DNA from 4 places in the Paenibacillus andongensis genome. Region 4 is predicted to be linked to each of the others. Evidence: riboswitches for the same ligand, from Rfam matches in the RefSeq annotation. Region 4 holds a riboswitch; each other region holds the start of a gene.
The links. Region 4 has a riboswitch for cyclic di-AMP ahead of NYR53_RS18360 (CAP domain-containing protein). Riboswitches for the same ligand answer to the same signal wherever they lie in the genome.

Region 1 (7,887 bases), 2.6 Mb from region 4:
CACAGCAGAAAGCTTGGCTTTCTCCGCAAGCTCCGCATTATCATTAGATAAGCGCTGCAGGGAAGTAACCTGCTCTTCCCACCGTTTCATAATACGGCCTAACTGATCACCCAGGCGCCCGATTTCATCTTCCCCGTTCTGGAAGCCGCCGCGGGCAAACGTCCCTTTTTCGAGCAAAATCATCGTTTCCATCATCGGCTCCAGCCTCCGAGTAATTCGGTTGCTATTCCAGAAGCCGTACACAGCGCCAATGCCGCCTATTACCAAAATCGTTATGAATGTAAACTTAACGCCCTCTTGCCAGCTTGTAAATGGCACAATCAGATTGCGTGAATTCAAAAAATAAATGATCGCGCCAAACACAACGAAACTAAAGATGATCGATTCACTCATGCTGCGCCATATCATATTCGTTAATCGCCGTTTATAGCCGTCCAATTGGTGATGAACCTCCTCTAGATCATTACGCATGCCCAAGCGCACATTCTCACAATACTTTGATCTTGATATCTCCTACGATGTAAGAAAGCACAAGTTTCACGCGGTGATCGCAGAGTTCATAGTTAGGGGACTGCCAGACCAGCTTGTTCATAACCCCTGACTCACGCTCATTCGCAACTTGAATCTGCCCGAAAGAGATGGAAGCTGTGACAGCGACACCGATATCCTCCGGCACTTTGATATCTACATCTCCTACAATGCCTTGCAGGATGACCGTGGTTTCCTTTTGCTCCAAAATCGCAAGTGAAAGATCAATGTAGGTTTCTCCAATAATGTACCAAGTTGAACTGTTACGTAAAATCCAAGGCTCACGGCCTAATCGGACGCTATCCACCAATTTCTGCTTTTGCATATACGTGTCGTCTTTGTGTACTTGCTTAGATCGTATGAAAAACAAACCTAGCGAAATTAAGACAATAGAAAACACGATGGTAATATGATCACCGAATAAAATCACTGCCCCTATGCCTATCAGTACATAACCTTTGCGCTCTTTGCGTGAACGCACCCGATGAATGCCTAGCAAGATGAGGATTATGGCAAGAATGGGGAAAAAGCCTATCGTATGATCTAGAAGCAAAAAAAGACCGGCTCCAATCAGCACTAGTGCTGTATTGCGGTTACGGTTGCTTTTAGTTTCTTCTCCCATCGCTGCACCTCCTCTGGCTGACTTTTAAATTAGTTCATATAGATTCCTAGCATACCATAAGAATGGACGACCTCCAAGATGCAAATCCTTGCGCGGCAAGGCTTCCGCATGAATCATGGAGGTCAAGGGCCCCTCTGCGCCTACTTACTTGGCGCTGGAGGGATAACACGCGGCTATTTCTTGCCGCGCGGGTCAGTGTCATCGCTGGAGCGATGCTGCTGCCACTCCTGCTGGAACTTGCCGCGCAGCGTGCGCAGTTCCTGCTGAAGGTTGCCGCTGGCTTCCTTCAGCGTCTCTTGCGACAGGCGACCCGCTTCGCGGAGCCCCTGCAGCGCTTCCCGGCCGAGCTCGCGGCCGGTCACTTCCAGCTCGCGCCATGCGTCGCGAGCCTCTTTCTCGTGCAGCCCGCTGCTCGGCGGCTGCACCCGAGGCCCCTCGGCTGCGCGCCCCGCACGCAGCCCGCGCAGTTCATCCGCGAGCGCCAGGCACACATCCTGGCTGCCCGCGTACTGCGCGCGGTAGAGCTCGCAAGCGGCTTCCTCGCGCTGCTTCTCTTGCAGCGCTAGCCGCGCGAGCTCTTCATCGCCGGCGCGCATTGCCAGCTCGGCTTGCTCGCCGCGCAGCTGCGCCATCTCCTCTGCGTTCACAATGTGGCGTCGCAGCTCAATGGTTCGCTGCAGCGCCTCCTCATAGCGCTGTTCAAGCTTATCTATCACGCTGCCCCCCCGTTCATGTTGCTCAAGCTTGCTTGCCGTTTCTTGCCATGCAGCTTCAGCTATTTTGCCAATCCGATTCAATATATTCATGAAGTTACACCTCCATTTGCTTGAAAATTAATATTCATTTCGTTTCTTCAATAAATGAAATCCATACAACACTATACATACTGCGAAAGCGATCGCGATAAAGCCCGATAGTTTAATGGTCAGTATCAATCCGCCCAAGCCGGCAATAAACCATCCAATTTTCTTCCCATTCTGAATGCCTACATAGCCTAATCCAAGCAGAGCTGCCGGGAATAACAACCCCATTAAATGAATGTGACCACCAAACTGATGCAGACAAATAAGTAAACCTGCTGTGATTAAAACCAAAGCCAACCCTTTAGATCGATCCATACTCATTTTTGCTTACCGCCCTTCACATATTCTTCATGCTTCTATCGTACCTGAAACAGATAACCGTCAAAACGGACTCGCGACTGTTTTTGTACCTAGACCTAAGTCTAGTACACTCTAAGACCTCCATCCATATTTTGGTCGTTGTCCCACAGAGCCTCGAATGCTAAACTATTTGAAGCCGAGTCCGGTGCACAGACAAAGTGCCGGTACGGGGGACGATTTACATGGGGTGAATATTTGCTCTTCAAAAGAGCAGACTAGGGAGAACCTTCTTCCCGAACCCGTCAACTAACCTCGAAGGCTCATTGAAGGAGGATTACCAATTGCATACAATTACTAAAGGGTTAACTAGCCTTGCTGTGTCTTTAACAGTGTTGGCAGGAGGCTTTCTTTCCCCATTTTCGGCGCATGCTGCAGAGATGGATGTGAAAGTGCAAGTCAATGATGAGCTCGTTCAATTTCCGGATGCTCAGCCATTTCTGGATGATAATCATGCTACCCAAGTACCGATTCGTTTTGTAACGGAGAAGCTTGGTTATGATGTGAAGTGGCAAAAAGAAGGCGATGAGATCAAAGTCACGCTAAATAACAACAAACATTCGATCACCTTAGTATCGGGACAAAAAGAAGCCAAAATCGATAGCACCCCTGTCGAGATGGACACACATGCGGAATTCCAAAACGGACGCGTATACGTGCCTCTTCGTTTCCTAAGCAAAGCATCCGAAATTCCTGTTCAGTGGGACGCTAGCAGCAAAATAGCTATTCTAAGTAAAGATGGCAATCAGCATAAGCCAGATTATGAATTATTTCAATCTACTGCCTATTCAGCAGATCCTTCTGAAAATGGCGGCTACGGAGCTATGGATTATATGGGTAATCCATTAGGTATTGGAACCGTTGCTGTAGATCCCTCTGTGATTCCTCTAGGGTCTAAGCTCTATATAGAAGGTTATAATTTCAACGGCCTTCCTGCAGGCGGCATGTATGCTTATGCAACAGATACAGGCGGTGCAATCAAAGGCAAACGTATTGATATCTTTATCCCAGGATCTAAGCAATCTTTGCAGAAATTTGGTATCCAAACCATTAAAGTGTACAAACTAAATTAAACGGCTTATAACAAAAAAAGCTTGGTTTCTGAGATGTACTTCTCAAGAAATCAGCTTTTTTTATTTAAGGTGGGAAAAACAGAAAAACTGCTCTCCCAAAAGTGCTAGAAGAGCAGCCTGTTGTTACTTAAACTTGATTTTTGGGAATACCATTTAAACTTGGGACGAAATCATCGGCATTGTGGCTCGATAGCGTTTGCGCCTCTTCAGTAAAATTAGCGTTATTCTGCTGATTTTTTTTCTTATCTGCTCGGTTATCTTCGCGGTCATACTTGGGATCGGCTTCATTTTTGGGCATAGCGTTCACCTCCATTGTCTCATAGTTAGTATGAGGAGGAGGCTTGCATTTTATCCCAGTTATCTGGAACTGGCGTCGTTCCTTATCATACTGAACTACCCTCGAGGGTTTTTGTTTTTCTTGCCGCCATATGCTCCATTAGGAAGGCAACATACGTTTCGTCCCGAACTAACCAAGCTGCATAATCTCTTTTGACATAACGTTCCGCCTCTTCGAAAGTACTAAAATGTTGGTTGGATAGGGCCCCATCCACATCGACTTCCCACTTGCCTCCTGAAGGAAAAATAAACACTTGTTGTTCATTTCTATTCTCATAAAGGGATCCATAAACAGAATTTTTCGTGTTAAATGTATTTTTATTCGCATCCGCGCGAATGGGCTCCATCGGAAATGGCTTTGCTACATACCACTGATAAGCTTCTTCTGTCATTGAGCAACCGGAAGCTTTAGCATGGCCCCCTCCTCCATAAAGACCCGCAATTTCCGAGACATCGATGTGATCGTGAATCGTTCGAAAGCTTATCTTCTTACCGCCCATATTCATGATTGCGATATAATCCAGATGAGGATTTTCTTTGCCTAGATCGTTTCCAAGTTCAGAATGATAGGATTCCGCATGAACGATGCCTACATGATGATCATTAATACGGGAGTGGATGATTTCTCTCTTTTTTCTGCGCACATAGCGTTCGATTTTTTCTTCTTCCATATCCAAAATTTTTTCTTCAAAGGGATCGAATGCAAAGTTCTCACTTTGCTGAATGCGAGCTACCATTTTTTCCTCAAATTCTTCGATGGAAATTAAATAAAAGAGATCGTTTAATCGCTTGGCCTTCATGTATTCATTCTGTTCCCATTCCCAAGTATCATACTGACGGACCAATTCGACGAATTCATCTAATCCCTTCATCGGCTTCAACAATCCGTTCTGGATCAGATACTCATAGAATAGAGAAGTTGCAGAAGCGAGTTTTCCATCTTCATACGCGATCTGAACCATTCCCCACGAATATTTGTTTAAATGAAGTGAGGTTTTATGATGATCAATAAGTTTTACTTTCCCACCCGATTTCGCAAACTCGTTAAGTCCTTGTTCATTCGTTTCATCCACGGATAAGTCGGTGATAAACAAATAGCTCTTTTTTCTTGATTTTTCTAAAAAGCGCTTTACTTGTAGATTCAACCCTCCGACAGAGTTATATCGAATTTCTACCTTTTCCCCGAATGCTAATCGAGCTATTATACCGCAACCTACTCCATCCAGATCATTATGAGTATACAAATGATACAAGGACACACCCTCCTGTTAATGATTTCCATTAACGTGCCCTTGATCAAGTCACTTTATTCGGTGTTAATGGTACCAATCATTATATCCCCTTCAATATTTTGATCGAATGCTCTACCATTTTTTTTATTCGTTCTCGCTGTTTTTCTTTCAAATTTGGATTGTTTTCACTCAGCGCTTCTCGAATTGGGATAACTTCGGTTTTTTTACGACCATTTTGAAGTTTTCGATGCACCAATGTCGGAATATAATGAATCCCGTTTATGCTTATTTTTCCTTCATTATCTTTTTTGACATTAATATTAAGAATAATGCTGCTCTGTGTGTTGTGGTTATTCTTTAATTTAGTAGATATAAAATTACCTAACGAATAAATAACGAATTGTTTCTTCCCTCGAGAGTCTAACGGTTGAAGAACATGCGGGTGCGATCCCAAAATAATATTCGCTCCATGTTTAAACAAATGTTTGACCAATTGCTTCTGCTGCAAGTTTGGAGAATGATGGTATTCATTTCCGAAATGCAAATATACGATCACCAGATCTACCTTTTTTTTCAAATTATGAATATCCTGAACAATTTTTTTTGTTCGAACTAGATTAACCAACCATGGTTTACTTTTTGGTATAGGAATACCGTTGAGCCCATTTGCATAGGAAAGGATTCCGATTTTTATACCTTTGATATCTTTGATGAGATATTCCTTGGACCCTTTTGCGGAGTTAAATGTACCCGTATGATGAATCCCATTTTGATCTAAAATCCGCAACGTTCGAAGCAAACCTGCAGCGCCGAAATCCATACAATGATTATTTGCCGTTATTAGTACATCGAAACCGGCTCTCCTAAGGGCTGGAGCCAGTTCATCCGGACACTTGAATAATGGACCCTTCGATTTTTGGCGTGCACTTCCCTTTTTTCCGGCAAAGGTGGTTTCGAGATTTCCGATCGTCAAATCCGCTCGTTTCAGATACGGAGCTACTTTTTTTAAAAGAGGGTCAAATACATACGTTCCGTTAGGCTGTTTGGCATCAGAGATGATGTAACGTTTTACCATAAGATCTCCAACAGCAGCTATCTGAATTTCAGTCAAAACCATCCGCCTCCTCTAATTTTTCATTTGCCCTTGCTTGATTTTCTAGATATATGGAATCCGCTCCTTGCACCTTCTACTCTTTCCAAGGATAAAGTATTCATAAAAACAAGCAGAAGTGTGGGTTTGAAATCAAAGATACATCGAACTACTATACGAAAGCACAAAAAGACGGCCCTATGATTTTTACCACAGGTACCGTCTTTTTTTTATCTTTTAAAAGAAATCCGCTAAATAGGTTGTCCGCCGCGGAATGGCAGCTTCCAACCGGCTAACAAGTTCATCAGAGCCTTGAAGACGCTCGATCCGGGCCATGAAGCCTGCTTTCTGATAACCCATGAACAAAGCCGTCAAAGTCTGTATGTTACATCGAAGTAGTTGATCCTCTTCAGGTATTACATCTTCAGATAACTTCGCTACGACAGCCGCCTTCCCATTGTCGGTAAACTCTAACCGGTAAACGCCTTCGTTCCAATCTGCATGACTGTCTGAAATATGTAGATATATGGTTTCCGCTCCTTCGCGAGCTTCAAACACATACTCCGTCAGAAAAGCTTCTACATCCACAATTCTCGCCGAGAAATAAGTAATCTTCTCTTGTTTGAACTTTGGATCGTGCACCAGAAACGGAAGCCCATCATCTACAGGTGCTTTCACTTCGACTTTAGTGATCATCGAATCATGATCTGCAAGGAATTTCCATATGCCGCGTCTTGCTTCCTCGTCAAGAAAAACCAACTCATGGATGGTCGCCACCGAGTCCTTTACTTGGTAAAATACATAACCTCGCTGTTCCCCTTGAGCGTTTGTATAGACGGCAGCTGTGCCCTTTTTAAATTTCATATAGCGATTATTCCACCAGTCCGCATCCCGCTCCATCATGCCATTGTATGCTTTTGCAAACTCAGCGTAGATTGGATTCAGAATCTCTTCGCTTTTGGCTACACGTAAGATCGAGCTGCCCTCTGCGGCTTGAAACTTGGGAAGCTTATCGACAGGAATTTCATATTTCAAATAATCCACGTAGATTTCCCAGCCATATTTACGATAAAATTCAAACTTAAACGGCGCAAGAAAGGAGATCGTCTGCCCCTGCTCTCTCATTGTTTTAAGCGCTTGAACCAGCAGCTGTCCCACCATCCCATTGCGTCTGTACTCAGGCCATGTGGCTACGCCCGCAATACCTCCCATCGCGAAGCTCTTCCCGTTAATCCAAGTCCGGAAGTTAAGTAAGGTAAGCTTTGCGGCCATATTGCCGTCAACGAAATAGCCCCACATTTGATTAGGATCTGTAGCGCTTATCCGCTCTGCCCTTTCCTCTTCGGTAAGCTCATACTGAAAAGCAAACTCAGATAGAGAAAAACTCTCTAGAATCTCCTCTTGTCGTAATTTACGAATTTCATTCATCTCAAATCACCTCATTTCGAATAGATCAGCTTTTCAATAAAGCGGCAACCAGAACTGACTTTCCTCTGGGCATGACACCATGAGCATCGAGCTCTAGTGTAATGGCAATCGTGTCATAATTATTCGGATTAAATGTGTAATATAACCTCATTGAGGTAAGGATACATGAACATTCTCGGTTGGTAAAGACATTATGGAAGTCCGCATTAATTGTACCCGTATAAAATGGCCTACCTTCAAAGACTTCTTAACGGAAGTTCAGCGATAGGTAGGCCATCTTTATTTTATAGGATAAATAATCACGCGTTCATCTCTTACGAACCCCTTACCTCCGGCAGGTAAATGAATCAAACAATCCGCATCTTTAATAGAAACCATAATACTGGACTTATCGATACCTGATGGCTTAACCTTCAGA
Region 2 (7,887 bases), 3.8 Mb from region 4:
CCAAAAATGATTCATGCGTAGAATATCGCGTTTTTTCAAGCTATTACATCGCTTTATGAAAGGCAGAAGTGTCATCCAGCGTCTTGACCCATGCTGAAAACATCTTCGGAGGTTTTCGGTTTAAACTACCATGCATCCTGCGGTTATTGTAGAAGTCCATGTAACGATCGAGTGCATCATAAGCCTCTTCAAAGGTCATGAAGTCTCTTATGCCGAACAAGTGACGTTCAAGTAGACTGTGAAACGACTCAATGTAAGCATTCATATTCGGCGTCCTTGGCGGAATGCGTTCATGGACGACGTCTAGGCACTCGCACATATCTCCAAACAGTTTGCTTACGAATTGCGGGCCGTTATCTGTACGGATTACAGGCATCTCTTCTCCAGGGTTTAGCCGGCTCTGTATCGCATAACAAAGCGTCTGGACCGCATGCTTGGCCTCACATACCGGACCTCTGTACTGTTTAACGACGACACGGTCAAACACATCAATGATGCTGAGCATATAAAAGAATCGCTCCTGTCCAATGACGTATCCGTACTTGATATCCATTTGCCATAATTGGTTGGAGCCTGTTACTACTCGGTTCTTCGGCAGCCTGCGCGGATGTGTCTGTATGCGCTGGCGTGGCTTTTGAAGAATGCCTAACTCTTTGCATAAGCGATACGATTTCTTTTTGTCCAGCCTCACGTTATATTGGTCACGAATACATTGTGCAAGAAGCTTGTAGCCATAGACATGTTCTTCGCCCTCTATGAGCTCAAGCAGCCACGCGTTGATTTGTTCGTCACACACTTGTTCACCCGTAAACGTATGTGAGTATCCAGGCACAGGGCGCCCTCTCCGGCTTTCTTTGGAACATTCAGATAGCGGGGTGGTAGCTCTCTTCTTACGATCGTAATAGGTGGACTCTGAAAGGCCAAGGATACGCAGAACCAACGCTACTGGTTCACCCCGCTTAATAAATGGTTCTGCTACTTCGAATTTCTCGGATAAGCGGGGTCTTTCTTTTTTAGCAATTCGCGCAGGATCTCAAGCTCTAGCTCTTTCTCGCCAAGTACTTTAACGGCTTTTTCATAGCGTTGTTCTACATCTTGTAGACGCTGCAATTCTTGCAGATGCTCGTCAGCCACTGGGATTTCTTCCGGAGGAATAGAGTCACGGTGATCTCTGATCCACAAACGGATGGTTTCAGGATGGATGTCATACATGCGGGCTAATACCCCCACCTTAATACCAGCCAATGCTTCCTTAACAATTTTAAGCCGTGCTTCTTCTTTCAGCCTTTTCCCCATACTGAATCATCTCCTTGTCCCTAGTTTAAATTATTGGGTGGGAGGACTCCAGTTTAATTAGGGGGCCTAGGAGCAAACTGCAACTTCAAGTTGCGAAATAGTCTTTTGGCGTGTGAATTGTTGTAGAAAATGCAACTTTGGTATCCACTACAGCCCATCTGCCCTCACGAGATGTATGACACTAATTGGAGTTGTATTCCAGTTACGAGGAGGCATAATGAATGAATGACGATCTACACACAAAAACAACAACAAGCATCGATTCTACTTATCAGCTTCCAAATGCTCCAAAGCCGCCTCAAATTCCTCACGCGAGATCTGAAACATCGCACAGCGCTTGTAAAACTGCTTGCCATTGCAATAGCCAATCCCTAACGCTTTCCCCACAATCAGCCGGCGAGAAGCCGCCTCAGCATGAACAATCAACCCTGCGGCCATGAGATCCTCCATGGTCAGCTGTGAAACCGACGCCGTATATTCCGTACGGAGCTTCTGAAGGGCCTGACGAATCGTCTCAGGCGTCGCATTCTCAACGCCGATATCACCCTTGTACTCAGCCTGCTCCTGCGTAATGAAGGCATGCTTGCAGCCAGGCACCTTGGCTGCTACAATCTTCCGAATCCGTTCACCTGCGTGATCCGGATCGGTGAAGATAATAACGCCTCTGCGCTGCTGCGCAAGTGCAATACGTTTTAGCACGGCTTGTCCGATTGCAGAGCCGCCAGTTTCAATGGTATCCGCCTCTACCGCTCGGCGGATAGCAGCTGTATCGTCTTTACCTTCTACGACAATCACTTCTTTAATCATAAGCGGTTCCCTTCCCAGTACCAAGGATAAACGACTCCGTCGTCCTTCAGGGACGAGCGCGTTTGTCGAGGTTGATGCGGAGCTAAAGTATAGAACTTATACTTTCTTATTCAACGTAGAAAAAGAAGAGGGGTCCCCTCTTCTTTCGCCCAGGTTGTTACCTGGCAACGTATATATGACATTCTTCCCGCTGAAACAGACGTTTACACGTTAATTTTCAGACGGCTTTTTCGGTCCTACCACATAGACGGTGTACCCTTGCTTCGTTCCGAATTTATTGGCATAACCATGATCTTCAAAGTAAACATCAATCATTTGGCCTTTCACACCGCTGCCAATATCTTCAGCACGGCGGAAGCCAATACCCTCAATGTAAACCCACCATCCGAGCGGGATGACTTTGGGATCAACGGCAATCGTTCTGCCTTCTGTCACCGTAGTCCCTGTATAGGTTTTACCAAAACCCGGTGAATCTTCGGATTTACCCGTAGATGCGACGTCAGCTGAATAGGCAGTCAACTTCACATTCTTCAGGATTTGTTTGTACCCAAATGTTACACCATTCTTCGAAACCTCATCCACACTAGGCGATGAAGACGAGAGAACAACAACAGGGTTTTTCGTGCCCACGGACACGACTTTCTTAATACTTTCTGTTTGTACTTCTTCACCCACAACTGCTTCCGCGACTAAAACACCGTCTTCGAAAGTCTTTTCTTTCTTCTTCAAGAGCACGCCCTCTTTACCTTCTTGGACGACTTGCTCTTTGCCTTTGAGCAGCGATGCGTCACTCTTCTTTTCCGTATCGAACGCAATCGGCTCAGTCACTTCCTCCGTCTCTTTTTTCACACGGACGATTTTGATTTCATCGCCTGAGCTCAGAGCGGCTGTCGGTTCGGGAGTTAAACGATCGTGCTCCCCAAGTGCAATATGTAAACGTTGCAATGCACTTTCTACCGTTCTTGCAGTTGTGTAAACAGTGGTGGTCTTTCCATCAGCAGTCAATTGAATTGGTGAGGCATGTTCGATGACAATTTTGTCTCCACCCTTGATTGTTGTCGTTGGCGCAGCAGAAATTTCATCGTGTTCACCAATTTTTATGGCTTGTTCATCCAGTAGGCGTTGCAGGACCCATTGTTTCGTATGCACAATGGTTTCTTGTCCATTCACAACCACGGATACGCTCTTGGTAGCCGTACCGTACAACAACACCAAAAACATGAAAGTCATTGCGATTGAAATTATGGCTAAGCTTAAAATCAAACGCAAGTTTTCATGCTTCCATCGCAATGCGAAGGACATGCTGGATGATCGTTTTACATGGGTCTCGCTAATAGAGATACTGCCCACTTCTTCGGTCCTCCTTCAAAGCCTCGCCGCCAGGTTACAGCATGATTAGATTTGACGCGACTAAGGTTTTTTAGTTTAACTTAATGTGTTCGCCATCAGCAGTACGGTGCTATACCGCTACCTTCTGGTCGTCCCACACCAGTTTGCCTATTCAACATTCATATGAATTCCGGGCAATTTTTAGTCGTCCGAATTGTGTATAGCCCTTTATGAAGACAAAAAGCCAGCAAGAAGAGGACTCTTCTCGCTGGCTTTTTTTGCATAGTAAAATACACAAATAGCACGCACGACAATCGTTACCTCTCTTACGCTTACGAGGTTAGCTGACGGATTCGGACGTGAGAGTCGCCCTACTAAGAGCATACGAAGTATACTCTAAGATTCACCCCTGTTACTCACTCTGTTCACTCAAGAAGCATGCTTCTTCAGCTTACAGTGGTTCCCCCGTTCCCATAAATGGAACTCAGCGAATGGAAAAATGGCAAATTGGTTATTAAGTTATTATGAAAAGTATATTACGCTGTTAATCTTAACCTGTAAAGGGATTGACACCTACTAAAAAGGGCTAAATCGACTAAAATTCGATTAAATAGGCAATTAAACTGCCCTATTTCTACTTATATCTCACTATAACGTACGTATACTAACTCTTTTCAACTATTCACCCCTAAACTAGGCTTAAAATACAAATTTGTTTATAATGATCGTATAGGAAAGCGATTCATAAATACCAATAATTTGCTAATCAGGGAGGCAATGAGATGGGCTCCATTCTACAAGTTGACTCTTTATACGGGGGATATTTACCAAATAAACCCGTTCTTCATGACCTAACCTTTTCTATTCGTCAAGGTGAAATGATGGGTCTGATCGGACTTAATGGCGCGGGTAAAAGTACGACAATCAAAAACATTCTCGGCCTTCTTCAACCACAAAAAGGAACGATTCGAATCAACGGACTAACTTTAGCTGAAAATCCTTTGTCCTATCGCGCAACCTACGCTTATGTACCTGAAAGTCCTGAGCTCTACGAAGAGCTTACGATCCGTGAACACCTTGAGCTAACCGCTATGGCCTACGGCTTGTCGAAGGACGACTACTTGGCTCGATCCAACTCACTTTTGGAGCAGTTTCAAATGAAGGACAAGCTGAACAGCTTCGCCAGTCATTTATCCAAAGGAATGAAACAGAAAGTCATGATTATGAACGCATTTCTGATCGAACCCTCGTTATATATTATCGATGAACCCTTTCTCGGCCTCGATCCTTTAGCGATCCGTTCCTTGTTAGAATTAATGGTCAAAATGAAACATAAAGGAGCATCATTCCTCATCTCATCGCATATTTTGTCTACGATTGAAAAATATTGCGATAATTACGTTGTCCTTCATCGTGGCCGTATGGTTGCTCAGGGGGATTTAGTCGAATTACGCGAGCAAACCGAACTCCCGAGAGCGTCACTAGACGACATTTTCTACAAGCTCGTACAAGGGGATTCGTTATGAGAAATATGGACATCAACACCCGTACCTTATGGCAGCAGAGATTCGAACATTATATGAAGGAATCCATGGGCTATTGGCAATACGCAGCGCGTAGTAATTTCATCGGTCTCGTGTTGTTTCTTGTCATCGTTTCTTCCTATTATTATGCAAAAATACTACAGCGTCTTCCGACAGACTATCCCTATCTATGGATCGTACTTTTGCTGCTCGTTCCGCTTCTATCTTCAAGTCCCATTCGTACATTGGTAAGGAAAGCAGACCGCATGTTTTTGTTACGGATCGAACATCAAATGGGCGCTTATTTCCGAAGCGGATTCATGTACAGTTTGACACTGCAAGCTTTTGGGACATTTATCGCCTGGGTCATTTTATGGCCGCTTTATCACCACTGCCTCGGCGCTTCAGAGCAGCATTTCTTACTGATGCTTGCACTACTTCTTCTATTAAAGATAGCAAATTTATTAGCTAGTTGGCAGGAGAGTCGTTTTACCCATGAGCGCACCAGATTAGCTTCAGTTAGCTTTCGCTGGGTGGCAACAACCGCTCTCGTTTCGCTGCAATTCCTAACCAGCATTTTATGGGCAAGTGGTGCTGCACTGCTTCTCATTTCCGTATGGTTAGCAGCCGTTCATTTCGTATCGAAATACGTTATCGGTTGGGACTACTTGATTACCAAGGAAAATCAGCAGCAAGCTCGGCTTTACGCCTTTTTCAGCTGGTTCGTCGATGTGCCTCAGATGGGAACGCGAATAGCCCGCCGAAGTTGGATCAGCGGGCTAACACGGTTCATACCTTTTAGACAAGATGCTGCCTATTTGTACCTATATATGAAGACATTGCTGCGTACGGAGCTGTTCGCGATCGTACTGCGCATCACCTTGTTAGGTGTACTAGCTATAGCCGTTTCAAGCAGCGGTACGGCAAGGAGCTTAATCTTCCTGATTGCTCTTGTAATTTCACTTGTCCAGTTATCGTCGCTCGAGCGCGCTCATCGCTATACATTCTGGCTGGAAATGTACCCGCTCAATCCAAATTCCAAAGCTGGTTCGCTAGCCTTTATCATTTGGTCGGTCTTGATGTTAGAGCTATGTATCCTGACGATCCCTCTTATGATTCGTTCTTCACCAATCTATCTACTCGTTCCACTCATCAGTCTCATCTTCATTTCTTTCAGCTGCGGTATTGTGCTTCGCCGTAAGTTCGAGAAAAACGTTCTACTTGAGACCTAGCAACCGAACGGCATTGTTTGTTGTTATTTGCGCAATTTCTTCCAAAGTCATATCCCGAATTTCCGCGGCTGTCTCAGCTACCAAGCGAACATAGCCGGTTTCATTACGCTTGCCGCGGAAAGGATGCGGGGTTAGATAGGGAGCATCGGTCTCAATTAACAAACGATCTAATGGAACTTGCGCCAGCACTTCCTTCGGTTGCCTAGCGTTCTTAAACGTAACTGGACCTCCAAAAGAAATATAAAAATTCATATCCAGACACTGCTTCGCCGTCTCCCAGCTTCCAGAGAAGCAATGCATGATGCCCCCCACTTCCTCGGCCTTCTCTTCTTTTAAAATGTGCAAAATATCTTGATGGGCATCTCGATTATGTATAACAATGGGCATCCCCAATTTACGCGCTAGACGAATTTGCTCCCGAAATACCCGCTGCTGTACATCCCTCGGTGACTTATCCCAGTAGTAATCCAGTCCAATTTCCCCAATGGCGACAACTTTCTCATGCTTGCACAACTCTTCAATCCATTCTAAGTCGCCAGGCATCATATCAATGGCATCAACAGGATGCCACCCTACGGTAGAATAGATGAAATCATACCTCTCAGCGAGGGCAATTGAACTGGGTATGGTCTCCCGATTGAAGCCTACATTCACTATTCTTGTCACTCCGGCGTCCAGTGCTCGCTGAATCACTTCGTCTTGATCTTCATTAAATTGTTCGGCATTTAAATGTGTGTGTGAATCCGTTAGCATAATCGTTCTCCCTTATGTTGAATATTCTGCAGCACTTATTTTTCTAGCTAATCTTGCTCACCAAGCAATGCCCATAAATCAGGATAATCGGTAGCGTTCAATCGTTCCAACAGCTCCTCCGGGTAATAAACATGATGCTTACCCATTTGGAAGCCACTGATGGACTGAACAATTTCAGATCGATGTGTAATTTCCGTTAAATTCTCCCTATGATCCAGCAGAAAAATAGGCAAATTATCATCCGTTTCCCCCGGTCTATACACGTCATAGGATTGATTCGATGGAAAATCAATTTCCATATAATAAGTAGGGTCAAATCCGACCTCAGCCATCACTTTTTCCATCAGCTTAATTTGACGTTGATTAGACTCATCAAAGGTACTGTATTTGTACAACTTACGATCCAAAAACCGTTTACACATATCGGCCAAAATAGGATCTTTCTCATTACTCCAGAAAGTTAACATCGTCTGCATAACGGACTCATCCAATAACAAATAATCTTCGAGCGAAATTTTATTCTGAATCAGATGTAAAATGGGTTCCACCATAAATCCGAACGAATAGTCTTCTTCGTATAAATGTTTGGCACGCGCAAAAACTTTGTGCAGCAAAATTTCCGCACTACGTGTCACGGGATGGAAATACACCTGCCAGTACATTTGATAACGAGACATTAAATAATCTTCTACGGCATGCATTCCGCTTTCTTTGACAACAATGTGCCCCTTATAGGGCCTAATAACACGAAGAATCCGCTCCAGATCAAACGTGCCATAATTTACACCAGTGAAATAGGCGTCGCGCAGCAAATAGTCCATGCGGTCTGCATCCAGCTGACTGGATACAAGGCTAACCACAATTTCTTCACTATACGATTTACAAATAACTCCCGCCACTTTTTTCGGAAAGTCAGGTGATACTCGGCTGAGGACTTTGTTCACATC
Region 3 (7,887 bases), 3.2 Mb from region 4:
ACACAGCTCATTGTGATGGCGACGCATGGCTTGCTAGCCAACTATTCCGCACAGGGCGGCGCTATTTTCGCTGACTTATTGGCAGCCAGGCAACGGATTCTCCACGAAGTGAAGGATAAGCATCAGCTTTTCAACGAGGAAAAAGTGAAAATGCAAGAATACTACGGCGCCCGAGCGGAAGAGTATGAACGGATTTACCATCGGGAGGACGCTGAGTTCCAACAAGAGCTTACACTTTTGGCTGAAATGATTAAGAAGCAGGTGGAAGGCCGTAACGTTCTAGAGGTAGCCTGCGGTACTGGGTATTGGACCGAAATTGCTGCGAAAACTGCAAAGCATATCGTAGGTGTTGATATTCGTCCTGAAGTGCTGCAAATTGCTAAGTCGAAGCCTTGGCCAGCTTCCAATGCAGCATTTGTTCTGGGGGATGCGTACCAGCTCTCCGAAGTGGCAGGGACATTCGACTTTGGTCTTGCCAACTTCTGGTTTTCACATATTCCGAAGAATCGGATCGAGTCATTTCTGCAGAGTTTTCACCAACGTCTAGGCTCGGGTGCTCGCGTCATAATCGCCGATAATGTTTACGTACCCGGAAGAGGCGGAGAGCTGATAACGAATGAACATAGTGAGGACACCTACAAAAGACGCGAGCTAGCTGACGGATCCATGCATGAAATTATTAAAAACTACTACTCGTATGAAGAACTGAACGACATTTTTAAGCCATTATCTCAACATTTGCGGATTTTTGTGGGAAGCAGCTTCTGGTATGTCAGCTACACTGTTGCTTAATCAGGATAGTTAAAATATCTTTTGACCGAGTCGCGGTAAACATTAGAAAAGCTTAGTCAAAGCTCTGCGGCTGCATTCTGACTAAGCTTTTTCCATATGATTATTTATTTTCTTGATTTTCATTTTGTCGCTTTTTCATGACGTTATTCACTAAGTTTTGAGTTGCGTCTTGCGTGGATGCAGTTACGTTTTCAATGGCATTCTGTACATAATTCGTTGCGGATTGAACCCCGTTTTTAAAGATACTCGTTTTGTTTACGTCAACGTTATTCGTATTGTCAGACATCGTTTATACCTCCAATGATACCGAAAGGTTATTCTGCAACCTGAAGTTGCAGTTCGTGCAACATTATCTCCTAGATGCAATATTGGAACTCTCGTTTGAATTACTTATTGATCTTATCGTCTTTCGTAGTCTCGTTTTACTCTTGCTCAGCATCCATCTCAGCGGCGGCATCGAAGACATTCTCTTTTGGTACCTGCGTTATATTTTCCTTCTGCTGCACCCAGTAACCGACGTTTCGGTACCAGTACTGAAATGAATCGTCCAATTGCTGTTCTCGGTTGCGATCCTCATTAACATCGGAGTCAACTTCTAACCCCTCTCTGAGAAATTCGTCATTACGATTCAGTTTTTGATTGATATCATCCGATGTATACACGTTGAATCTCCCTCCTTGTATCGATTAATCTGCATAGATAAGGACCAATTTATTCAAAATCCCTAATGCCCAGATGTGAATTTAAGGCCGAGAACGCCGACTAAGATCAGAATCATGAACAAAATCCTTGTTAAACTAATGGGTTCATCGAGAAAAAGGGTGCCGACTATAATCGCACCGACAGCACCAATTCCGGTCCAAGCCGCGTATGCCGTGCCGATGGGAAGAGTTTTCGTGGCTATCGCTAGAAAATAGAAACTTACAACCATCCCTGCGATCGTTACGCTGGAAGGAACTAAACGTGTAAAACCATTAGAGAATTTCAATGAGATCGCCCATACTACCTCAAATACACCTGCAATGACGAGATATAACCATGCCATGATGAATCACTCCTCTTGATTTTGTTATACGTACCTATTTAGTCGCAAAAAAAGGAAAAAGCCTGGAAGTGATATCGCTAAGCGATATGACTCCCGGGCTTTTTCCCCTCCGTGACCACAGCGTATTCGCTGTGTGTTTCCCCTTGGACCAGTCTGGCGATGAACGCCACGGAACCCTAGAAAACGACATGCCGTTATTATAGAACGCCTAACATGCGATGTCAAGTTACAAGAATTGGCATGCTGGGATATAGGAAATGCCTCCGAAATGAATAAAAGCCCTGAAAGCTGCTCTTTCGAGCGGGCTTGTCTGGGCTTTATTCATGAAGCGTACAAGATTACTTGGATTCAGCAGTTAATTGGTTGTAGATATCATCCCACAGAACACGTCTGGCTGATACATACCGCTTCGCATAATAAGATTGGCTAAGTTTGCTTTTCACTATACCTTCATCGGATGCAGAGTGAATGAATTCACCGTCTCCAAGATAGATACCAACGTGAGAAATACCTTTGCCGCCGCTTGTGTCAAAGAACACAAGATCACCTTTACGAAGATCTTTTTTGTCAATCCAGTAGCCTTCGTTATTTTGAGATGATGAGCTATGAGGAAGATCAATGCCGAATTTGTTGAAAACGTATGCGGTGAAACCAGAGCAATCAAAGCCCTTTGTGGTCGTTCCCGCCGTTCTGTACGGAATTCCTAGCAATCCGTCAACCGTTTCATCCAAAGTGGATTGTGCCGCTGACACGCTTCCTAAACCTACACTCAAAAACAAAACAAGACTAAAAACAAGAGCAACAATCTTTCTCAACTGCTTGTCTCCTTCCGGTGCCTACGAGGTTAGCTGGAGGGTTCGGTTGAAGGTTCCCTATGATCCCTGTCTTGCAAGATCAATTCACCCGGGTAGTGGTTCCCCCGTTTCCCCAAGAAATGAGGAATTCGGCATGAAATATTTGGTTTTTTTGATGCTAGTCCTTGTAATTCGTCATAAACATCGAAATTCCTCCTTTTCTATGCACCTTTTAATTAAAATATGCTAGTTTGATAGGGAAAAAGACAAAAAAAAGCCCCTTTTGCAAGGGGAAGAAGAAAATGTGCTAATTTTAGCTTGTTAATAGGCTATTAGCCGTTCATTTTGGCAGATAGAAGCTGATATTGGGAAGTTATAGCCCACATTTGAAAGAAAATGTGGAATAGTGGGAAGAGCTGATAAATGATTAGCGCTACCAGACCTGCCCATATGTATGTTGCAGTGACAGTGACCCCTGCCAATAGTCCCGAGGCGAGCAGGAGGATAAGCGCAAGCCCGATAATAGGAAGCAAACTGCGAACGAATGTGATGACGGTGGACAAAATGCCAAGTTTGGCAGCAATCGCGAACTGCACGTACATAAAGAGAAGATGTAAGAGAAAGCCATAGACGAGCATGCCCAGAAACCAAGGCAGCAATTGGAGGGCTGCTTGCTCATAAGATGTCGTATGTGCGAATTGTTTTTGCGCTTTGGGAAACAGCCATATGAGCGGCAGCAAAGAGAGAGAAATTCGGACGACATATATGATTAGGAATGGGAGCATGAGCTCCTTGATGCCTCGGAAAAAGCGATAGCCGGCATTTTGCTGCGAATGGGTCAGCGAATAGTAGACGCCGCTATTCAACATTGGGGTGAGCACCATGCGAATAACAAGTAGAGCAGCCAGCCACCAGAGGTAGGAATGGCTAAGATCGGTTTTGACCAGTTGGAACTGTCCTTCAGCTAGAAATAGCTGCAGCGCTTGCTTCGGCTGCTCGCCACCCGGATAGCGGTGCATGAGAGGGACGAGAACACCCTGTACAAGCTTATACAGTAGGATGCCCCAGCCCATCTGATACAGGAACAAGACGATCGTGGCGAAAGGTTGCCGTAAAGCCGCCCTGAAGCCAGACTTGATATAAGTTGCCACAGTTGTCCCTCCTAAGAGTTTTGCTTTAGCAAAACTGGCATCGAAAGCATAATCTGAGTTTTCCGTATGGAAAACTTACTTCGTAAGCATGTACATTGAGTTTTGCTTTAGCCGCTTACCAGGCGACCCAGCCGAATATGGCTTGCAGGAATTGAATGAGACCGAGATTCCAGCGAATTTTCCACTTGGTATCCACTTGCGTTTGCATGAAATTATTAATGTGTTTATTTTCCAACACGAGCGAGTAATTAGGATCAATTCGAACCCAGTCTACTGGAGTCTTGTGGGTAAGTTTGAATTCGATGCTGCTTTCTTTGCCATCCCATGTTTTATCCAGTACGGTGCCATCAGAGAAATGGAACTGGATCGGCACCTCTGGCGAATTGCCGCCTTTTTTGGAGATGAGAACGGTACTTTCGTAGGACTCAGCCCCTTTGGTTCCCACGGATTTGACGCGAATGCTCTCAACGGTGTAATCCATCATCATGGCGCCATATACATATTGATTGAAGAAGTCATCCCACTTCGCTTTGGTCACTTCTTCCACAACGTTCTGGAAGTCCTTCGTAGAAGGGTGTTTAAATTCCCAACGCAGGAAATAAGTACGCATAATTTTGTCCATCGTTTTGGTGCCAACTTGCTTCTCAATGGCTTTAAGTACGAGCTTACCCCGTGTGTACACATTCTCTGCGTATTGATCATGCCCCGCATAGGCCCACGAATTCTGCTTCAGGGTGTGTGGAGATGTAATAAAGCTTGACTCGACAGGTAAATTAGGGGACACCCCATACTCTGCTTCCATGACTTTATCCTCTGCATAGGAGGTAAAGCCCTCATCCAGCCAAGCTTCTTCGAATTCATTGCTAGCTACGAGTCCATAGAAGAATTGATGTCCAATCTCATGAACAACGACGCGCTCTAACTCTAAATCAGGTTTCTTGTCGCTAGCATCCCACGACGTTACCAAAGTCGGATATTCCATACCGCCCACACCATTGCCTCCTGGGGGAGGTACGACAATCGAAAGGGTGGAATAAGGATACGGTCCGTACCATTGGCTGTAGCGGGAAAGCGCCTTTTTGGCAGCGTACATATAACGGTCCTTCAAGTCCTGATGATTGGGATCGAGGTAGAGCTTGATCTTGACCCCGGGTATTTGTGCGGTCGAGTAGGGTTCTTCCACATAAACGAAATGAGGCGATGCCGACCAAGCGAAATCATGCACGTCATCGGCATAAAATTGGTACGTCTTCATCCCGTTGTCGGTCACAGCAGGCTTAACCGGGAAACCAGTAGCCGCTACGATGTAGTTCGCTGGCACTTGGATTTTCACGTCATACATCCCGAAATCGGCATAAAATTCTGAATTTCCATGGTACTGGTGGAGATTCCACCCCGGCTCGGTACGTCCTCTTGTGCCAACACGCTCATAGGCAGCAACTTTAGGGAACCACTGTCCGGCCATGACGAAGTCATCCACATAGCCCATTCTTGCGAAGGCGGCAGGCAGCTTGACGAGGAATTCCGTCTTGATTGTGACTTGCTCCCCAGCCCCAACTGGTTTAGGCAGCGGGATTTTGAGCAGCGTATGATCGTCCTTGTTGCCGTCATCGGGCTGCACGAACGCCATGCGCATACTGAGATCCTCGCCGTCAACCGTTTTCACAGACAGCAACTGCATACTGCCGCTGCTGTCTGCCTTGGCTTCATCTTCACGCAGCTTACCGCCGGATTCACGCATAAACGTCGTTTTCTTTGATGCAAATGCATTGGGATAAAGATGAAGGTAAAGCTCTTGTACAGGAACGGTTCCCGGATTTTCCCAAGTCAACGTTTGCTGCCCATTGAGCTGCCTTGTTTCGGGCGTGTAAGAAACGTTCATGTGATACTCCGCAATTCGATAGCTAAGCGCAGTTGGTGCTTGCTTCTCTAATGGCTTGCCGCTATCTGCAGGCTGCATGTCCGGCGCAGGAGCAGACTTTTCATCCTTAGAGACAACTGGAACGGCCCATTTACTTGCAGATGGGAGCAAATTTTCAGACAGCAGGACAGCGCCTGCTGCAAGGAGCATGACAACGAACCATTGAACCTTGCGGTTTTTGAATAGAACACTCATGATATCCACCCCGCCTAAACAAGCATCTACAGCATGTATATGTAGACAACCTAGGGAATATTTCTGAGCTTGGAAAAGAATTGTTAGAAGGAGGGGAACGAAGTGGCTAAACAAGAAGTCGATAAGGTATTCTACTAGAGGGCAATAACTTGGTTGGGGAGATAAATTGGCCCGGAGGCGGACCGCAGAATGGGGCTGATTCGGCTTTTTCCACAATGATGAGGTTCGATGACTCGGGATTGTGGCGATTGGATGCTTTTATAGATGAAAGACCAGTAGGCAGTATCACGGTGGAAGCGAAGTAGTAAAAGACAGTTACGAGAACCGTCCCCACACTAACATCAACCAGCCCTTGTTCTAGAGGATGACTTTAGCTACAATGAGAGCAAAGCGTCATTTTAACATTACGAAGACTGGAAGGTGCCCTCATGGAAGCGGATAAAAAGAAGCTGGCCTTAAATATAGTAAGTTCCAAAGTGAACCATAAAGGATTCGGTGCCGGAGCGATCGACTTAAGCAACGTGTCTGGTATCATTATTGATGGAGATGAAGCTTACCTAGACGAAGGTACACTTCATGCCAAAAGTAAGATCGAAAAAGGCATCAAATTCTCAACGAACAAAGAAGACGTGCCAAACGGGCGTAAAGCTTGGATCGTTTGGGTAGCAGTAGACCGTACCGAAGAAGGAGCCTACTACGCTGGAATGACCGCTTGCGAAATGTTAATTGATACCGAAGCGCGCAAAGGGTGGAAAATTCTAGCTGAGCACGTGAACAAGATGGATGCTGCTATGAAGCGTAAATTCATCTTCGACGGCTTGGATGACAAGGAGCGGGCGCTGCTCAAAAATCAGCTGATCGGGCACAACGAGGAATGGTGGAATCGCTCGGATCAAGCATTGAAAGATGCACTTTCCTAAGCGACCAAACGCACAAATCGAGATTATGAACATTATGTGTCATCCATTGTTACGTTTGGGTGAACCGAGTATACTAGACCCTAGTGTATGTTACCTCATATACTAGGACAGCAAAAAGGCAGACTAAGACGCGCTTAGTTCTGCCTTTTTGTGTTGTCTGGAAACTGGCGGATCAGTCGTTCCACCAACGTTTGAGATCATTCCACCATGAGCCGTTTTGACCTTTTGGCGTGTCCTTTTTGTCATCGTTCGAAGCTGGCTTCGCGGGTTTGCCTGTGCAGTACGTTGTCGGCTCCGTGCCAACCAGGAAAGCCTCCATATGTGAGTTCGGACAGTCCTCATTGGACAGCTTGCCGCTCACCGGATCAATATAGACACTGGCTACCCCCTCAGGAATCGGGAACAGCTTAGGCGGTATCGCCTCTAACGTTTGTTCCGTGAACTCTGCGAAAATGGGAGAAGCTAAATGAGACTCCACCGTGGAAATATCTCTACTTTTGTCATAGCCGACCCATACGGCGGTTGCGAGCTCCGGTGTGAAGCCTACCAGCCACGCATCGGTGTCGGTCGTTCCCGTTTTGCCGGCGATTGGACGCTTAATCGTACTGGCTACGCGGTTGCCGGTTCCGCCTTCTTCGAACACGCTCTCCATCAGATTCGTCATCACATAGGCGACAGCCGGATCAAGTACAGGCTCCGCTTTCGGGGTCGCTTCATATAAAATTTGGCCGTTCGCATCCTCGATACGCACAATCGCTGTTGTCTCCTGATGAACGCCTTGATTCGCAATCGTACCGAACGCTGACGCCATTTCGAGAGGACTTACTGGGAAGGACCCCAGAGCCAGTGAGGGCAGCGGCTTCATCGGAGAGGCAATGCCCAGCTTGCGGGCCAGATCGATAACCTTTGCAGGACCGACATCCAGAATCGTATGCACTGCATAAATGTTGTCCGACTTGGAAATCGCCTGCCGCATATCAATATTCGCATTCGCATACTGATCGTTGAAGTTTCTGGGTGTGTACCTTTGACGGCCTTCATCGTAAGTGAACACCGTCGGCTCACTTTT
Region 4 (7,887 bases):
GTGCCAAACGTAGTCAATTTCGAAGTGGCCTGCAATATGCTAAGTCTAACAATCGAGGTGTCTAAAGTATGAAGGAGCTTCTGTTGTCATTAGGAGCAGGTTTAATTATTGGTATGTTATTCAAGGTATTGAAACTGCCTTTGCCCGCACCGCCTGTACTTTCGGGTATTCTAGGAATTGTAGGGATTTATCTAGGCGGCAAGATCATGGAATTGTTTCTAAAATAGGAAGCAGGACTGGGTGCCGGTATTACTCTCGTCGCTTTTTAGGGACGGGAGCTTTTATTTGTTTTCCAAGCAAACAATTATACCGAATACATACAGCATACATTCAGTTAATCTTAAGAAAATTTTAATATTCGCTCCATATAATGAAACTATCGATAAAGCATGATATGGGAGGGATTCACATGGCAAAAATGAACAAAAAGTGGGTCGCCCTGTGTTCAACAGCCATTGGAGCTATTTATGCCGCTGGATATTTCGCAACGGAGACTCAGGCTACGATACAGCAGCCACAACAACAAGCCCAAGTTACACAGACTAAAAGCAGTCAAGTAAATAGACTTTATAAAGAGGGTACCTATACGGGTACTGGAAGCAATCGACGTGGATCGATTCAAGTGGCAGTCACCATTAAAAGCGATAAAATTACGGATGTTGAAATTAGCCATTTTGCCATGCATTATACAATAGATGACGTCGTAGGGCTGCCCCAAGAAGCTGTACAAAAACAAAGTGCACAAGTACGGAATGTATCGGGCGCTACCTACAGTACTCAGGCATTTAAAGACGCCGTACAAGATGGGCTTAACCAGGCGCGAAACTTATCATGAGCAATATCATGAAAAAAACAAAATTATTTATGGATACCGTGGTAGAGATACAGGTCGTCACTCGGAAATCAAAGGATCAAACAGAAGCAGCCATTGATAGGGCTTTCGAGGCATTTCGGAAAGTCGAACAAGCTTGCAGCCGTTTCAGCTTGGACAGTGAGTTGATGGCGGCATGCCGAGTAATAAAAACACCCATTCGGATTAGTCCGTTTTTATTTGAGCCTTTGAAGTTTGCTTTGGAGGTGGCGAAATGGACGAAAGGCGCATTTGATCCTGCCGTGGGAAAAGTAATGGAAGATATGGGGTTCAATCAACATTACTTAACTGGGGAAACCATCCATAGCTCCTCATCGGGTTTCGCTACCTATCGAGATATCATATTAAACGAGCAATATCATACGTTGTTTTTGCGGAAGCCATTAGTGATTGATTTAGGTGCCGTGGCTAAAGGATTCGCCATCGACTTGGCCGCACATGAGCTGAAAGAATTTGAAGGATTTGTCGTCAATGCTGGCGGTGACCTCTATGCTGGTGGAGTAGATGAAAATGGCAGCAAGTGGAGAATTGGCATCCAACATCCCGAACATAAAGAAGAAATTATACAAACGCTTGATATATCGAATGAGGCGATCTGTACATCTGGAAGTTACGAGCGCAAAAGCGCATTAAAAGCCGGCATGCATCATATCATCGACCCAATAACGAAACAATCACCGAGTGAATGGATAAGCTGCAGTGTCATTGCCCCTTATGCGATGATGGCGGACGCTTTCTCGACGACTTCCTTCTTATTGGGCGTGGACCGAGGGAGAATGTTAATTGAACAAGCTGATCTGAAGGGGATTTTGATTACATCCGACTTACAAATAGATAGAGTAGGGGGGATATAAATTGACAGCTAACCAATGGATAAAAACACCAAAGGGATATGTCGTAGTCTCCTTGGTTGCTTTTCTATTTATAGCCTCCATATGGTCAATTGATTTCAGGGGCATTTATAATAGTATCATTGCCGTCGTTGTATCATCAGCCGTGGATATCCTTTGTTCCCGTATTGCAAAAAGGAAGCGAATGATACCGGATGGTGCGGTTATAACAGGGTTAATTATAGCTTTAGTTTTAAGCACAACTTCTTCATGGTATATTGTTGCTGCAACTTCAATCATGGCTATTTTGTCGAAACATTTACTTGTCCATAAGAAAAAACCAATCTTCAATCCAGCGGCTTTCGGACTGCTTCTGTCCATCCTTTTCTTTCGAACAGGACAAAGCTGGTGGGGCGCATTCGGGGATCTTCCCACATGGACAGTTGTGTTTCTATTCATTGGCGGTTACATGGTGACGAACCGAGTGAACAAATTTCCTCAAGTTTTTTCATTTCTTGGAACGTATTTCATCTTTTTATTTATGATGGGGATTCTTCATGTCGGAGACGCCACTGACGCACTTCGATCACCTTTTATTAATGCTTCGCTTTTCTTTGCTCTTTTTATGCTTACTGATCCGCCTACTTCACCGGCTAAAAATAAGGATCAAGTCATTTTTGGCATCCTTTGCGCGGTCGTGGGTGCAGTTATTTATGGCATTTTTGGAGGTTTGATGTACTTATTTATAGGATTACTAATCGGGAACCTATACCACGTACTTGTACCGAAGCTTAGGAACGCTGCTGGACTTACTAGTTGAATGAGGGATTAACATTAGCGAATTTTTTAGTCAAAAAGAAACAGCTGATGCCGCTTACATGATATTGTTGGAAAATTTTGAGTCATGTTCTCTATGATTTCACATGTTACAATTTGTGAGATCCATATGGATCAAATAACTCAGGAGGCCGAAGCTTTCTATGAAGCACGGGGGACCCATTATTTGGGGTGAAGCCGCGATCTGCGGCCGGGTGATTACTCTTTGACCCGAATCCGACAGCTAACCTCGCAGGCCGCAAAAAGGAGAGGTTTATTTTGAAACGTTACAAAAAGCTTGTGGTTACCGGCGCAATTGGATTGAGCGTCCTCATTGGTTCGAGCGCGGCAATGGCCGCACCAGCAACGCATACAGTATCAGGCAATGATACCATGTGGTTAATATCCAAGAAGTATGGTATTAGCCTTTCTTCACTTATTAAGGCAAACCCTCAGGTTGCCAATCCGAACGTGATCTGGTCTGGTATGAGCCTCAACATTCCTGGAAGCATAAGCTCAAATGCAGGTAACAAAACGCCAGTTACAACTGCTCCGTCCCAATCAACGTTTGCTAACCAAGTCGTTAACTTAGTTAACCAAGAGCGAGCTAAGGCAGGACTTCGTCCTTTAACCAGCAACAGCGCACTTACAGCCATGGCTTTGGATAAAGCGAAGGATATGTACAACAACGGATATTTCGATCATACCTCGCCGACCTATGGGTCTCCATTTGATATGATGAGCACATACGGCATTCGTTATTCCTACGCAGGTGAAAACATTGCGAAAGGTCAACAAACGCCTGAAGCTGTCATGCAAGCTTGGATGAACAGCACAGGCCATCGTCAAAACATTCTAAGCCCCAATTTCACCCAAATCGGTGTTGCTTATTATAACGGCGAATGGGTACAGGAATTCATAAGTAACTAACGCAATAACATTTGTCTGCAGAATAATACGAGGGAAGGGCTGTCTCAAAAGTAGAAATCTACTTGAGGACAGCCCTGTTCTCTTTCTTCAGCAGATGGTTGCACGACAATTCCATTTAACTAGGATTGGTTTCTTTTTGTTTCGAGTCTTCTTCATGGAATACATGTATCCGTTTACATATGGTAGGCTTTCACTAAAGGGAACGTAGCGACGCTATTTACGCGAAATAGCTCTAATTCAAGCAAATGAGGAACGTAGCGACGCTATTTCGTTGTTCTTAGCTTCGAATAGCTCAAATCTCATCAAATAACGCCTCCTCGTTCCGCCAATTCAATTTTTAGCTCATTTTTACCAATTTAGTGGCTTGTCGTTCCGTTAAGATTAACGCTAGTCCAATGGACCTCGTTCTTATTGGTGGAAGTCCTAATGGATACGTGTAACTTTTTAGGTAGATACCCCTCAAGGTTAATAAAACCCATTCGGACAACATCTTTTTCGTTTTTTTATTTTACCTCTCCATTCCAAAATAAGTAAGATATAATAGAAATACACGAATGAATGTTCTGAGTAAATTTGAGCCTTGAGGTGGCATCATTGTATCCAATCTATTTAGATGAAATACCCAATGAAATTTATGATTATATCGGTGTCATTAAAGACATCAGATTTCCAAGGCAGGGTCATACTTCTGATGTAGCAATAATTGAAAGTTTACGAGGTTGTTTTGTAATAAAAAGAACGAAAGGTGAACAGTATTGTTCCTGGTTATCTCAAGAAATTGATGTTCTAAATTGTTTACATAACACAAAGTTACCTATTCCCACCGTATATCAATTTGTACAACAAAAAAGTGAAAATCAGTCTTGGGCATTGCTGCAATTTTTTGAGGGGGAACCATTAAGACATGCATTAAATAAAGAGAAAAATTCGAATAAGAAGCATGAAATGATATTCAATTTTGGTTTAACCTTGTCACAAATTCACTCAACTCCATGCCCCAAGGAATTAATTGGAGATACAGTTTGGTTGGATGACATGTTGAAACGTGCAGAATATAATCTTATACATTACTCAGTAGATGGAACAGCAGATCTATTAGAACAATTGAAGGAAAACAAGCCACAACCAATAAAAAGCACACTAATTCATGGAGATTTCACTATTGATAATGTATTAGCACGTGAGGGGAAAATAATAAGTATTATTGACTGGAGTGGTGGGGCGTTTGGCGATCCCAGATATGATGTTTCTTTGGCAATTCGACCCAAACCTAACGCTATTGAAACGGCATCAGAGATTAATACTTTCTTTAAAGGTTACGGAACTGAGATTTTAAGTAAAAAGGAATACGAATATTTTGAAGATGGTCGTTATAATTTCTTCTAATGTGTCTAATTGCTCCAAGATGGCTTCGTTAAGGTTACTCAAGTTGCTTGTGATGAAAGTAAGATCATATTTATTGTACTCCGCTGAAGTCGTATCCATCCTGTGATAAGCATAATATGCTGTCTAATAAACACTGGAAAAGGATGGATGGCATGCAATCTAAGTTAGCACGGCTGGCTAAGTGGAACCTACATCGCTTTTACTCGAGGTATCCTGAAATTGCAAAATATTTACCTCCAACAATGATTTTCAACCCTTCTACACTTTCTAATTTTTTGAAAAAATACAACTCTGTATATATCAAAGCTAATAGGCAGCATACTGGAAAGGGCATTATTAAAGCGTGGCGGGCGGCTAAGCATTACAAGTTTGTTAGGGTCAGAGGTAAAGCAAATCTTGCATCAACAACCTCTGAGTTATATGACAAAATCCTTCATTCAGGCTCTAAAACAACATATATTATTCAAAAAACCATTGATTTGGCTCAAATAAACGGTAGACCTTTTGATATTCGGGTTATGATGATGCGAGATGGCAAATGCAAATGGCATTATGCAGGGATGGTTGTAAAGGTGGCCGGGGAGCAAAGTGTTGTTTCAAATGTCCAGCGAGGTGGAGGTTACGTTATGAGGATTGAGGATGCTTTAACTCAATCTTTACACTTCGATAAACGTCGTATCGAGAAGATGAAAAAAGAATTGATTTCCTTATGTAGTAAAATTATTCGATACTCCGAAGAATTCCCTTTTTATTCCTATCAGAGTGGTATTGATCTTGCTGTAGATAAAGAGGGTAGGATCTGGATTATTGAGGTCAATCTTCATAATCCATCCCATGGACTCTTTAATAAGCTTAAAAACAAAACATTCTATCAAAGAATCCGTTTTTTGTTCGCTGATTATAGAAAACATAATAAACGACTGATATAGAAAAGGGCCTTTCTACTAAATCGTAGGAAGGCTCTTTTATTTAAATCCTCATTTATGGACATCAATTGGGTATTCGCCTAAAGCACTAGAGACATGAGCGGAATAAAGTACATGTAGAAGTTTAAGGCGAGAGCGAGGTATAAAAGTGCAAATTCATGTGGTGCAAAGAGGAGAGAATCTATGGCTGATTTCAGGTCGTTATGGCGTGAATGCCAATCGGATTATCGCTATCAATGAACTTCAAGAACCCAATCGTTTAGTCATCGGTCAGGCATTAGTTATTCCACCGCCTTATCCCGAATATGTGGTCCGGTTAGGAGACACGCTTGGGACGATTGCCGGCCGTTTCGGTATTACCGTAGAATCCATCGCTAGGGCAAATTTAATAACCGATACCACGCAGATTAGGCCTGGACAAGTATTAATCATTCCTGTTTTATACCATACCGTGAAGCGGGGTGAGTCACTTTGGGAGATCGCCCACCGTTACGGCGTTACTGTGCAGGCCATCGCACAAGCTAATGCAATTACAAATCCTGCACTTATTTCCTCAGGTCTAAACTTGAGAATCCCTGAAAAGCAGAGGCAGATCATCGATGTCAATGCTTATACCAACGTTTTCGGAAAGGTGGCTGCTGGGCAAGTTCGGAAGGATGGGATGCATCTAACGTACTTATGCCCTTTTGGTTATCGCATGAAGGACGATGGAACCCTAGAGCCCGTGGATGATCAGCAGCTCATTGCCGTTGCATATGAAAAACATGTCATACCTGTCATGTCGATCACTAATTTTTCCGCTACGGAAGCCGGATCGAAGTTGGCACATACCATTTTATCCAATCCCGATCTGCAAAATAAGCTACTGACTAACATCTTAACGATCATGGAAAGCAAAGGCTACCATGGTTTAAATGTTGATTTTGAGAATGTATATCCTAGTGATCGTGAGTTTTATAATCAATTTCTTCGACTTGCTGTCCGCAGGCTGCATGAGAGAGGTTTTTTTGTATCATCAGCCCTTGCCCCAAAAACAAGTTCAGAGCAAAAAGGTTTGCTCTACGAAGCTCACGATTATGCCGCCCATGGAGACATAGTCGACTTTGTCGTACTCATGACGTATGAGTGGGGATACAGATTCGGTCCTCCTCAGTCCATTTCCCCGATCAACGAAATACGACGCGTTCTTGACTATGCGGTCACTGTTATTCCTAGAAATAAAATATTTATGGGCTTTCAGTTATACGCACGTGATTGGCTCCTTCCTCATGTAAAAGGACAACAGGCAGAGACATTTGATATGCAAGAAGCTGTTCGCCGAGCCATTCAACATGGGGCAGAGATCAAGTACGATCAGTTGTCCCAAACGCCATACTATCGCTATGTAGATGAAAAGCAACATACACATGAAGTCTGGTTCGAAGATGCAAGAAGTGCCCAGGCCAAATTCGATCTGGTAAAGGAATATAACTTGAGAGGGGTCAGTTATTGGGTACTTGGTTATCCGTTTCCGCAAAATTGGGTATTGCTCGAAGATAATTTTCAAATCCGAAAGCTTATATGACAGTTACTTTTTTTCAAAAAAAAGATGTGCACCTGAAGGGCGCACATCTTAACTTAAAACACCACAATAACTCCTTGTACAGATGCTGCTCCTGCACCAACATTCGTGATTCGGAGTCTGTATGTTCCGGCCGGTATACGAAAGCTCAAAGCTACTGTAAGGGTTCCAGTCAACGTTACGCTGTTAGTAACCGGGATGCCAGTTATGGCATTCACAATCTGATATCTGACAACAGGGGTTGTAATACTGCCAGCTCCGCGGCGTTGGGAAACAATGATTTCTCCTCTATTTACTAGGTTCCGGACCTGGAAGGTTCCTGTGAAAACCGTTCCATTGAAAAATGGAAATGTAAACGTGAGTAATCGTTGAAGATGCGCAGATCTTCTTAGACTTATAGATCTTGATCTTGATTTCGATAGATTTAAAGAAGCTCTCAACCAATTCACCCCATCTCTTTTGATATATTAATAGAATTTGTACATATTTCATTTTGGTTCTTGATTATTGAAAGATAGACCATAATTTAGTTGAAAATGAATCTATTAAAACGTATTATAAGGATTA

Region 1: it holds a riboswitch for cyclic di-AMP, as region 4 does, so the genes downstream of both, NYR53_RS34335 (stalk domain-containing protein) here and NYR53_RS18360 (CAP domain-containing protein) in region 4, are expected to answer to the same signal.
Region 2: it holds a riboswitch for cyclic di-AMP, as region 4 does, so the genes downstream of both, NYR53_RS00975 (resuscitation-promoting factor) here and NYR53_RS18360 (CAP domain-containing protein) in region 4, are expected to answer to the same signal.
Region 3: it holds a riboswitch for cyclic di-AMP, as region 4 does, so the genes downstream of both, NYR53_RS32625 (C40 family peptidase) here and NYR53_RS18360 (CAP domain-containing protein) in region 4, are expected to answer to the same signal.

Annotation. Positions count from the first base shown of each region.
Region 1 covers NZ_CP104467.1:1,512,211-1,520,097, reverse strand. Annotated here, with positions in the region: gene NYR53_RS07045 (sensor histidine kinase) at 1-438, opposite strand, end outside; gene liaF (cell wall-active antibiotics response protein LiaF) at 488-1,150, opposite strand; gene NYR53_RS07035 (PspA/IM30 family protein) at 1,324-1,956, opposite strand; gene NYR53_RS07030 (hypothetical protein) at 1,984-2,274, opposite strand; cyclic di-AMP (ydaO/yuaA leader) riboswitch at 2,438-2,590, shown strand; gene NYR53_RS34335 (stalk domain-containing protein) at 2,595-3,383, shown strand; gene NYR53_RS07015 (hypothetical protein) at 3,511-3,681, opposite strand; gene NYR53_RS07010 (DHH family phosphoesterase) at 3,767-4,972, opposite strand; gene NYR53_RS07005 (CapA family protein) at 5,052-6,062, opposite strand; gene NYR53_RS07000 (GNAT family N-acetyltransferase) at 6,279-7,469, opposite strand; gene NYR53_RS06995 (hypothetical protein) at 7,495-7,620, opposite strand; gene NYR53_RS06990 (molybdopterin molybdotransferase MoeA) at 7,749-7,887, opposite strand, start outside.
Region 2 covers NZ_CP104467.1:210,601-218,487, reverse strand. Annotated here, with positions in the region: gene NYR53_RS00990 (IS3 family transposase) at 44-964, opposite strand; gene NYR53_RS00985 (helix-turn-helix domain-containing protein) at 976-1,296, opposite strand; gene rnmV (ribonuclease M5) at 1,561-2,103, opposite strand; gene NYR53_RS00975 (resuscitation-promoting factor) at 2,314-3,453, opposite strand; cyclic di-AMP (ydaO/yuaA leader) riboswitch at 3,747-3,932, opposite strand; gene NYR53_RS00970 (ABC transporter ATP-binding protein) at 4,215-4,958, shown strand; gene NYR53_RS00965 (ABC transporter permease) at 4,955-6,187, shown strand; gene NYR53_RS00960 (TatD family hydrolase) at 6,173-6,940, opposite strand; gene NYR53_RS00955 (HD domain-containing protein) at 6,988-7,887, opposite strand, start outside.
Region 3 covers NZ_CP104467.1:7,262,984-7,270,870, reverse strand. Annotated here, with positions in the region: gene NYR53_RS32645 (class I SAM-dependent methyltransferase) at 1-792, shown strand, start outside; gene NYR53_RS32640 (hypothetical protein) at 893-1,078, opposite strand; gene NYR53_RS32635 (hypothetical protein) at 1,215-1,454, opposite strand; gene sugE (quaternary ammonium compound efflux SMR transporter SugE) at 1,517-1,837, opposite strand; guanidine-I (ykkC/yxkD leader) riboswitch at 1,926-2,028, opposite strand; gene NYR53_RS32625 (C40 family peptidase) at 2,176-2,652, opposite strand; cyclic di-AMP (ydaO/yuaA leader) riboswitch at 2,656-2,796, opposite strand; gene NYR53_RS32620 (hypothetical protein) at 2,964-3,782, opposite strand; gene NYR53_RS32615 (M1 family metallopeptidase) at 3,898-5,898, opposite strand; gene NYR53_RS32610 (hypothetical protein) at 6,048-6,203, shown strand; gene NYR53_RS32605 (YwhD family protein) at 6,327-6,818, shown strand; gene NYR53_RS32600 (transglycosylase domain-containing protein) at 6,991-7,887, opposite strand, start outside.
Region 4 covers NZ_CP104467.1:4,081,198-4,089,084, reverse strand. Annotated here, with positions in the region: gene NYR53_RS18380 (XapX domain-containing protein) at 69-227, shown strand; gene NYR53_RS18375 (FMN-binding protein) at 410-835, shown strand; gene NYR53_RS18370 (FAD:protein FMN transferase) at 844-1,725, shown strand; gene NYR53_RS18365 (RnfABCDGE type electron transport complex subunit D) at 1,727-2,521, shown strand; cyclic di-AMP (ydaO/yuaA leader) riboswitch at 2,658-2,791, shown strand; gene NYR53_RS18360 (CAP domain-containing protein) at 2,797-3,447, shown strand; gene NYR53_RS18355 (phosphotransferase family protein) at 4,042-4,833, shown strand; gene NYR53_RS18350 (YheC/YheD family protein) at 4,986-5,762, shown strand; gene NYR53_RS18345 (glycoside hydrolase family 18 protein) at 5,908-7,323, shown strand; gene NYR53_RS18340 (hypothetical protein) at 7,377-7,760, opposite strand.